Regions from separate parts of the Cupriavidus sp. UME77 genome, predicted to be linked through region 2. Evidence: predicted binding sites of a transcription regulator. Region 2 holds the regulator's gene; the other holds the start of a gene.
What was found. The regulator LexA, encoded in region 2, represses DNA repair genes until DNA is damaged. The targets are predictions, from matches to a motif close to ACTGTATNNNNATACAGT.

Region 1 (4,588 bases), on a different contig from region 2:
GGCAAAGGCATGCTCGGAGGCCACCAGCAGCGCGCCCAGGCCACCGCCGGCCACCAGCAGGATGATGACCAGCCCGGTCTGCAAGCCGAAGATCGTGGTGGTGGTCTTGCGCAGGCCGTAGGACAGGCCATGGCTCATCGACAGCACCGCGCCGGAACCCGGCGACACGGCAATCACCCAACAGGCCGCGAAATAGGCCAGCCAAACATCCCAACGCATTGCATTACTCCTGGAAATGAACTGTCTTGAAGCTTGGAGCGCCCAGGTCAGAACGGATGGAAGCCCGTCAGGAACTGGTCTATCTGTTCCGCCTGGCGCTGGTCGCGCGCGGCCTCTCCCGCCTCCAGCACGACCGCCTGGTAGACGTGCACGCCCGACGCCACCAGCCGCGCCGTCAGCCTGCGTGGCGACTGGTCCTGCGGCGATACCGCGGCCACCTGCACCTCCACGCCCTCCAGCGCCACGGCCGGCGATGCGGCCGACATCACCGTCACCTTGCGGGTCTTGACCGCTTCGGCGGGATGCGGCCCGAGGTTGCCGAGCAAGCCCTTTTGCATGGAATCCAGCGCCGCCTGCCGCAACTCTGCGTCATCGGCGGGCAAGGTCACCACGCCCACGGCGAACAAGGTCTCGTCGACCCGGGCTGCGTCCATCGTCATGGGCAGCTTGCGCCCGGCAATCGCCACCTCGCGCGCGGCGCCGGATGGCTTGCCGGGATAGAGCGCCGCGTAGGCGCCTTCGTTGGACTGGATGGTGCGCCAGTCATAGCGGGGCGAACAGGCAATCAGCCCGGCGCCGAGCGCGCCCAGGACGATGGCTTTGGCAAGCAGGGACTGCGGCAAGCGGAAAAACCGTGGAAACCAGGCGTGGGGCATCAGGGCGGCGAATGCGGAAATAAGCCGCTATTATCGTAGAACCCGCGTGCCAGCGCTCATCCACATTGCCCGCCAATGCAAACCCAGCCATCGATCCAGCCAATGCAGTCATCCACCCGTGGTGTCTTTGGCACCGCACGCCGTACCGGCACGGCGATGCTGGGTGCCATGCTGGTCGCGGCGAGCACGAGCGCCCTGGCCGCCACGGCCCACCTGCCCCCCGTCAACGATCTCGCCGCCCAGGCCTCTGCTGCGGCCAGCCGGGGCGAGCCCCTGGTGGTGCTGGTGACACTGCCCGGCTGCGTGTACTGCGAAACGGTGCGCCGCAACTATCTCGGCCCGCAAGCCGCGGCGGGAGAAATCGAGGCGCGCGAGCTCGACATGACCGCCGACACGCCGCTGCGCAACGCCGATGGCAGCATGACCACCGCGCGGGAATGGGCCCGCAGCCGCAATGTGGCGGTAGCGCCCACGGTGCTCTTCCTCGACGCGCGCGGCCGCTCCCTGGCCACGCCGCTGCGCGGCATGCAGCCCGATTTCTATGGCGCCTACCTTGAACAGGCGCTGGACCAGGCCCGCTCGGCCTTGGCAAGCAAGGCGCATTGAGGCGCACGATGGCGCACGCGGCTGCGGCCAATCGTCGCATCCGCGGCGGCTCGGTGCATGCAGCCGGCAGCGCCACGGCAGCAGCAGTAGAATAGTGGCTTGTCTGACCTGTCGGCGAGCATCATGACGACCTCCGCTTCCCCCACCGCACCCACCCCGGCAAGCACCGCCTCGCGCAAGCTGTGGCCTGTGATCGCCGCCGTGCTGCTGGTTGCCGTGCTGGGCTGGTTCGGCTATCGCGCCATCGCCCCTGCCAATGCGGCGCCGCCCGCCACGTTCACGCTGCTGTCCGGCGAAAAAATCAGCACCGCCGATCTCAAGGGCAAGGTCTACCTGGTCAACTTCTGGGCCACCAGCTGCGTCACCTGCGTCAAGGAAATGCCGGACATGGTCCGCACCTATGACAAGTTCAAGGACAAGGGCCTGGAGTTTGTCGCCGTGGCAATGAGCTATGACCCGCCCATGTACGTGATGAACTATGCGCAAACGCGCAAGCTGCCGTTCAAGGTGGCGATGGATTCCGACGGCGCGGCCGCCAAGGCATTCGGCGAAGTGCAGCTGACCCCGACCACCTTCGTGATCGACAAGGATGGCCATATCCTCAAGCGCTATGTGGGCGAGCCCGAGTGGGACGCGTTGCACAAGCTGCTCGACGGCGCGCTCGCCAAGGCGGCCTGAGCCACTGCCTGGCCCGCCGCCTCCGCCCGGAAAGGTGCCTTCCATGGCACCTTTTTTTATTGCCAGGTGCCGTCGGGCCACGCCCGGCTTGCGCAGCCCGGCTGTATGGATATACAGTTGCCAGCAGCTTTCCCCGCCCATGCTGGCCAGCGCACTTGCGCCCGGCATCCCCTAAGGCCCCCGCTCCGTGTTACTCGATCCCGATTCCAGCGCCGTGCTTTGCGACGCACCCGCCGTCAAGCCGCCCGACACCGTGGATGCCGCCGCCCCCGATACACCGGCTTACCTGTCCACCCTGAACCCGGAACAGCGCGCGGCCGTGACGCACGAGCCCGCCGCGCCGCTGCTGATCATCGCCGGAGCCGGCTCGGGCAAGACCAACACGCTGGCGCACCGCGTTGCCCATCTGGTGCTGGGCGGCGCAGACCCGCGCCGCATCCTGTTGTTGACGTTCTCGCGCCGCGCGGCGTCGGAGATGGGGCGGCGGGTCGAGCGCATCGTCGACCAGGCGCTGGGCATGCAAGCCTCCGGGGCGGGGCGCGCGGCACTCACATGGTCCGGCACCTTCCACGCCATCGGCGCGCGCCTGCTTCGCGAGTACGCGGAAACGCTTGGCCTGTCGCCCAGCTTCACCATCTGCGATCGCGGCGACGCCGCCGACCTGATGAACGTGGTGCGGCACGACCTGGGCCTGTCGGCCCAGGCTTCGCGGTTCCCGCGCAAGGAAACCTGCCTGTCGATCTACTCGCGCGTGGTCAACACCCAGGCGCCGCTCGAAGACGTGCTCAAGCAATGGTTCCCGCGCTATGCCATGTGGAAGGATGCGCTGCGCGGACTATTTGCCGGCTATGTGCAAGCCAAGCAGAAGCAGCAGGTGCTCGACTACGACGACCTGCTGCTCTACTGGGCGCAGGCACTGGCCGAGCCCGCGCTGGCGCAGGACATGGGCGCGCGCTTCGACCACGTGCTGGTGGACGAATACCAGGACACCAATGCACTGCAGGCTGCCATCCTGCTCGCGCTCAAGCCCGACGGGCGCGGCCTGACGGTGGTGGGCGACGATGCCCAGTCGATCTACGCCTTCCGTGGCGCCACGGTGCGCAATATCCTCGATTTCCCCGCGCAGTTCTCGCCGGCCGCGGACATGGTCACGTTGTCGCAGAACTACCGCTCCACCCAGCCCATCCTGGCCGCCGCCAACGCGGTGATCGGGCTGGCGGCCGAGCGCTATACCAAGGACCTGTGGTCGGAGCGCGGCTCGGCCGAGAAGCCGGAGATCGTGGTGGTCAACGACGAGGCGGACCAGGCCCGCTATGTGGTCGAGCAGATCCTCTCGCGGCGCGAGGCCGGACTGGCGCTGCTGTCGCAGGCGGTGCTGTTCCGCGCCGCCGACCACAGCGCGCAGCTGGAGATCGAGCTGGTCCGGCGCAACATCCCGTTCGTGAAGTTCGGCGGCTTGAAGTTCCTGGAATCCACGCACGTGAAGGATGTGCTGGCGGTGGTGCGCTGGCTGGAAAATCCGCGCGACCGCATGGCGGGCTTCCGCAGCCTGCAGCTATTGCCTGGCGTTGGGCCCAAGACTGCCGCTCGCGCTCTCGATGCGGTGGAGATCGCCACCGAGCCGCTATTTGCCCTGGAGTCCTTTGAGGCGCCGCCGGCCGCCGCCGAGGCCTGGCCCGACCTGCTGGCGCTGGCGCGCAGCCTGATGGCCCCGGCCGCGCCGTGGCCATCCGCCTTCGAGCAAGTGGTGGCGTGGTACCAGCCACACCTTGAGCGCCTGCACGACGACGCGCCCGCACGCGCCGCCGACCTGCAGCAACTGGAGCGTATCGCCGCCACCTACGCGTCGCGCGAGCGCTTCCTGACGGAACTCACGCTCGACCCGCCGGACGCATCGAGCGACGAATCCGGCGTGCCGCTGCGCGACGAGGATTACCTGATCCTATCCACCATCCACTCGGCCAAGGGCCAGGAATGGAAAGCCGTCTATGTGCTCAATGCCGTCGACGGCTGCATGCCTTCGGACCTGGCCACCGGCACCACCGAGGAAATCGAGGAAGAGCGCCGGCTGCTATACGTAGCCATGACCCGCGCCCGCGACCACCTCGACATCGTGGTGCCGCAGCGGTTCTATGTGCACCAGCAGACCGCCTATGGCGACCGCCATGTCTACGCCTCGCGCACGCGCTTTCTGCCTAACCGCGTGATGCCGCTGTTCCACAGCCGGTCCTGGCCGCCGCCCCCGCCGGTGGCGGACGCGCCGGCCAAGGCGCCGCTGCCCAGGCTGGACCTGGCCGGGCGCATGCGCGATATGTGGAAATGAGGCTGCGCGGCCAAGGCGCGCGTCAGTTGACCGCCGCGCCAGCCGCGCGCACCACCTCCACCAGCGCGGCGGCGCGCAGTTGCGCGGCAATGGCTTCGATGTCGTC
Region 2 (4,588 bases):
AGCGGCACGATGGCCCAAGGCGCTGTCGCGCTGATCGCCAGCGCAGCCGGCACAAGTATCACCTTGTTGCGCAAGGATCCCAGCGCGACCGCCCACACGACAGGTAACTCACGATCGGCTTTCACGCCGCTGACCTGCTGCGCATTCAAGGCGAGGTCGTCGCCCAGTACGCCGGCCGTTTTCTTGGCCGCCAGCTTGCTCATGGTGGCCACGTCGTCGAGGATGGAGGTAATGTCGTCGATCAGCAGAAGCAGGCTGGTGCCAGCCATATCCAAAGCTCCTATGCAGGTGAGAACGCGTGCCTCGTCATGTAGACGGATCACGCCCGATACTGTGCCACAGGCGTCGCAAGCGAGGTGGGCCATCGCCAATCTGACAGTTCAGAATGAAAATGGAGACAACCCCGGCATCCGGCAAAAAGACCGCCGACGAACTGCTCAAGGATGCGCGGATTGGCCATGTTAGGATCCCAGCGAGGCACCGGGAGATGACCATGGTTCAAAAGCTGTTCTACGAATTGCCAGCGGATGAGCGTGAGAGTTTCGAGTCCGCTTGCGCACGGCATGGATTTGTGCAGCAGGATTTCGATGTCGCAGCAGAGGAGGGCACTCCGCTAGCCGGCAGGCCGAGTCATACTCCGCGGGAAATCACCGTCGCCCGTGTAATCGGAGGCGAAGTTCGGCGCTATCCAGACAGGGCGGGGACTTCGTGGACCGCAGCGTTCGAGCAAGATCTGGCGCGGGATGTCTTTGGCTTCCCTCTTGCCGATTAGTTGGTTGTTCACTTTCGCCCATGCGACGTTCATCGTGATGGCGTCCGGCGTCCAGTTCAGCGCGATAGCCCGGGAAGGCATCTGATTTTAATGCTCAAGCGGGAGCCCTTCTCCCAGATGCCAATGCCTGTGCCTGTGCCTATTGGTCAGGGAAATCGTGAGGTCGCCAGAGAACCAAGTAGCCTTCAAAGGTGTCGCTGCATCGGGAATGATTGTGTCGATCGGCACCTCCTTGGGATAGCGACAGGGCGAAATGCTGATGTTGGGTTCCGTCCGAGACCTCTATTCTGTCTGTTCCACTAAGCTGCCGACATCTACACCCGCCAACCCGTGCCCAGGAGGCAACCAGGGATCGCCGCGACTTTCTTGCCCTTCTTGGCGGCGTGCTGCTGCTTACCGGTCGCGCGGGTGCGGAAGACCTGATCGGGGAGAGCCTGAACGGCGATTGGCTGGTATCGGTGTCCGGCGAGGCGCGCGAGCGCCTGCTGCGGATTGCCGGCGCGGCTATGGCAGGTGGGCAACTGAGTGCGGGTGACTTGCGCTACTGCTGGCTGGATGCGAAGGCCTTCGCGCCGGCACGCGACTTCAGGGGCAGCGTGAGCGGCGACACGCTGCGCATCGCGTTCTACACCAATGCCAATTCGTTGATCGAGGCGGAGTTGCGTGTGGGTGAGCAGACCATCCTGGGCACTTTCATCAACGCCAAGGGCCGCAAGGCTGAGGTGCGGCTCACATGGCTGTCGGCTGATGAGGTCAATGCGCTGCGTGCCGACGCGACGCAGGCGGGCGGTCCAAGGAAGGGCGGTGTAGGTCGCTATCCTGCACAGGGTCGCCTGGTTGCCGGTCCAGGCTCGCGCATCGTGCTCGGCTATGTTGGCGCGGTCAACTGCCCCGCGTGCCGCGGCTATGAGGCTGAGTATTTCGGTCGCACGGAGAAGATGAAAGTCTCGCTGCCGGCGTTCGACCAGATCGACTACATCACTATCAAGCTAGGCGGCTTTCGTGGGGTGGTCCGGCCGCAAGACCTGCCGCCTTACCTGTCCTGGGCCGGTGGCGATCGGCCTGGCGGCAGGCCGATCCTGCAGAACCATGGCACACCGTTTTTCCTGGCGGCGGTGGGTGAGCAGATCTGGGGGCAGGGGCATGGTGTGTCGGGGCTGGAAGGCATCGTGCTGCCGCAGATCCGGCTGGCGCTGGCTGAACGCGGCATGACGTAGAGCATGAATCGACGGCCCTGCCGTTAGGCGGCGGGGTGGGGATGAGGGTGCTGAGTATTCCCACCGTGGGAATATGGCGGGAATAGAACACCGCTTTGGGACGCACAAACAAAAACAGCGCCTTGGCTAAGGCGCTGTTTTGTAAAGCAAATTCTTGGGGTGGCTGATGGGACTCGAACCCACGACGACAGGAATCACAATCCTGGACTCTACCAACTGAGCTACAGCCACCGTCGATGTCGTTCTGCTTGGTGCCGAACGACGAAGAACAAGATCATACAATGCAAAGAGCCGGATGGCTAGTACTCTGCACAAATTTTTTTAGTGCCACCTGCTTAACCAGCCAGCTTGGAGGATTCCTCCAACTCGAGCATTCGGCAGATAGCGGCCATGCTGCCAACCATGGTGCGTCGTTGTGCGCCCTGGTAGATGCGTACGCCTTTGGACTGGCGGAAGGGCACGGGCTTGACGGGGCGGCGGGCGGAGAGGCGGTTGGCTGGCAGCATGGCTACACCTGGTGACTTGCAACAACAGTTAGCGGTACCCGCTACGCGGGTGCGTTGGCACAATCGGGTGTCGGCTTGTACGGGCTTCGCCCGCCTCAGCCGCACTCGTCAGAAGGCGCCGGGGCGGATGAGGCCGACAGCGATGCCCTCCAGTGAGAACTCTTCACGGCCGGCTTGCACGATGATGCTGGGGAAGTCGGGGTTCTCGGCAATCAGCTCGATGGTGTCGCCGCGGCGGTTGAGGCGTTTGACGGTGACGTCGTCGCCCAGGCGCGCTACAACGATCTTGCCGTTGGCGGCTTCGCTGGCGCGCTTGACGGCGAGCAGGTCGCCATCAAGGATGCCGGCGTCGCGCATGCTGAGGCCACGGACCCGGAGGAGGTAATCGGGCTGCACGTCGAACACCGAGGCGTCGACCTGGTATTGGCGATCGATGTGTTCGGCGGCGAGGATCGGGCTGCCGGCTGCGACGCGCCCGACCAGTGGCAGGGTTAGCTGCATGACGCCGGCCATAGGCAGGGAGAACTGGTCGGGTAGCTCCGAGTCGCTGCGGGAGACCTTGAGGCGGATGCCGCGGGAGGCGCCGGGGGTGAGCTCGATCACGCCTTTGCGGGCCAGGGCACGTAAGTGTTCCTCGGCTGCATTGGGTGAGGAGAAGCCGAACTTGGCGGCGATCTCAGCGCGCGTGGGCGGGAAGCCCGTGTGCTGGAGGCTGCTGCGGATCAAGTCGAAAATCTGCTGCTGTCGCGGTGTCAGGGTCGCCATGGTCGCCGGTGTTTGAAAACACTGTATGTTTAAACAGTATGCTGTGATTTTATACAGTATCGAGTGAAGTGCAAGCGGAATTTTTGGGAGTTTGCGCATTGACAGGTGCGTCCCACGGATCTTGGCGCGTGCCGTGATGAGCGGGCAGAGGGTTACAATCCGCGGCACCTGAAGCGTGTTGCGCTGCTTGCTGTTCAACTTTTCTGGCTCCCGACCACATTCCCGCCATGTCTCTCCTGCCTCGTGTCGTCGTGCTCGCTACTGGCGGCACCATTGCCGGTTCTTCTTCCAACCCAGCTAGCAGCGCGAAGTACCAGGCGGCGACGGTGCCGGTGACAGCGCTGCTCGACGCGGTACCGGCGCTGGGCGCGGTGGCGCGGATCGAGGCCGAGCAGGTTGCACAGGTAGATAGCAAGGACATGTCGTTCGCGCTCTGGTCCAGGCTGGTGGGGCGCGTGGCGTACTGGTCCGCGCAGCCCGATGTGTCAGGCATTGTCATTACGCACGGCACCGATACCCTGGAAGAGACGGCCATGTTGCTGCACTTGGCTTGCGTGGGTACGGTGCCAGTTGTGCTGACGGCTGCGATGCGGCCGTCGACCTCGTTGTCGGCGGATGGCCCGTTGAACCTGCTGGATGCGGTGCGCGTAGCGGCGGATGTCGGCGCGATGGCCAAGGGCGTGCTGCTGGTGATTAATCAGGAGATCCACGCAGGGCGCGATGTGATGAAGGCGCACACATCGGCGGTGAATGCGTTTGTGTCGCCGGTATCCGGGCCGATTGGCTTTGTTCAGGACAACCTGGTGCGCTTTGTGCGCACCCCCGGCCGCTTGCCGGCCAGGGCCTGGCCGGTCCCTTGCGCATGGCCGCAGGTCGAGATCGTGGCCAGCTATGCGGAGCCGGGCCGGATCGTGGTGGATGCCTTGGCGCAGGCGGGCGTGTCGGGCCTGGTCGTGGCGGCCGCTGGCAACGGGTCGGTTCACCAGTCGCTGGTGGAGGCATTAGCTGACGCTGCTGGCGCGGGCGTGGCAGTGGTACGCAGTTCGCGCACAGGGGCAGGGCATGTGGCGATTCCTGCATCTCCCCGGCCGGCGGCGGGAATTTTTGTTTCGGCCGGCGACCTCAATCCTTATAAGGCACGCGTGCTCCTGGCGCTGGCTCTGGCTGCGGAGCCAGGATTGGCAAAGGATCCGGCGGCGCTGCAGGCACTATTCACTGAAAACTGAGGCGGCTTGCTCCCGATAGCAAAAGCACGCTATACTTTAAGGCTATTCAACCTTGCTGCACCGGACATGGCGCTCGGGCAGCTTATCCAAAAGGAGCGTCAA

Region 1: a site for LexA is predicted at 2,260-2,277, ahead of A9975_RS07170 (ATP-dependent helicase). Genes of this name have one in related genera too.

Annotation. Positions count from the first base shown of each region.
Region 1 covers NZ_LZZU01000017.1:42,498-47,085, reverse strand. Annotated here, with positions in the region: gene A9975_RS07190 (LysE family transporter) at 1-219, opposite strand, end outside; gene A9975_RS07185 (hypothetical protein) at 267-875, opposite strand; gene A9975_RS07180 (thioredoxin family protein) at 1,032-1,481, shown strand; gene A9975_RS07175 (TlpA disulfide reductase family protein) at 1,605-2,159, shown strand; gene A9975_RS07170 (ATP-dependent helicase) at 2,413-4,482, shown strand; gene cmdF (tyrosine 2,3-aminomutase) at 4,505-4,588, opposite strand, start outside.
Region 2 covers NZ_LZZU01000006.1:295,162-299,749, reverse strand. Annotated here, with positions in the region: gene A9975_RS03145 (DUF808 domain-containing protein) at 1-269, opposite strand, end outside; gene A9975_RS03140 (hypothetical protein) at 386-772, shown strand; gene A9975_RS03135 (hypothetical protein) at 1,156-1,989, shown strand; tRNA gene A9975_RS03130 (tRNA-His) at 2,145-2,220, opposite strand; gene A9975_RS03125 (hypothetical protein) at 2,325-2,495, opposite strand; gene lexA (transcriptional repressor LexA) at 2,604-3,260, opposite strand; gene A9975_RS03115 (asparaginase) at 3,488-4,486, shown strand; gene rpsF (30S ribosomal protein S6) at 4,588-4,588, shown strand, end outside.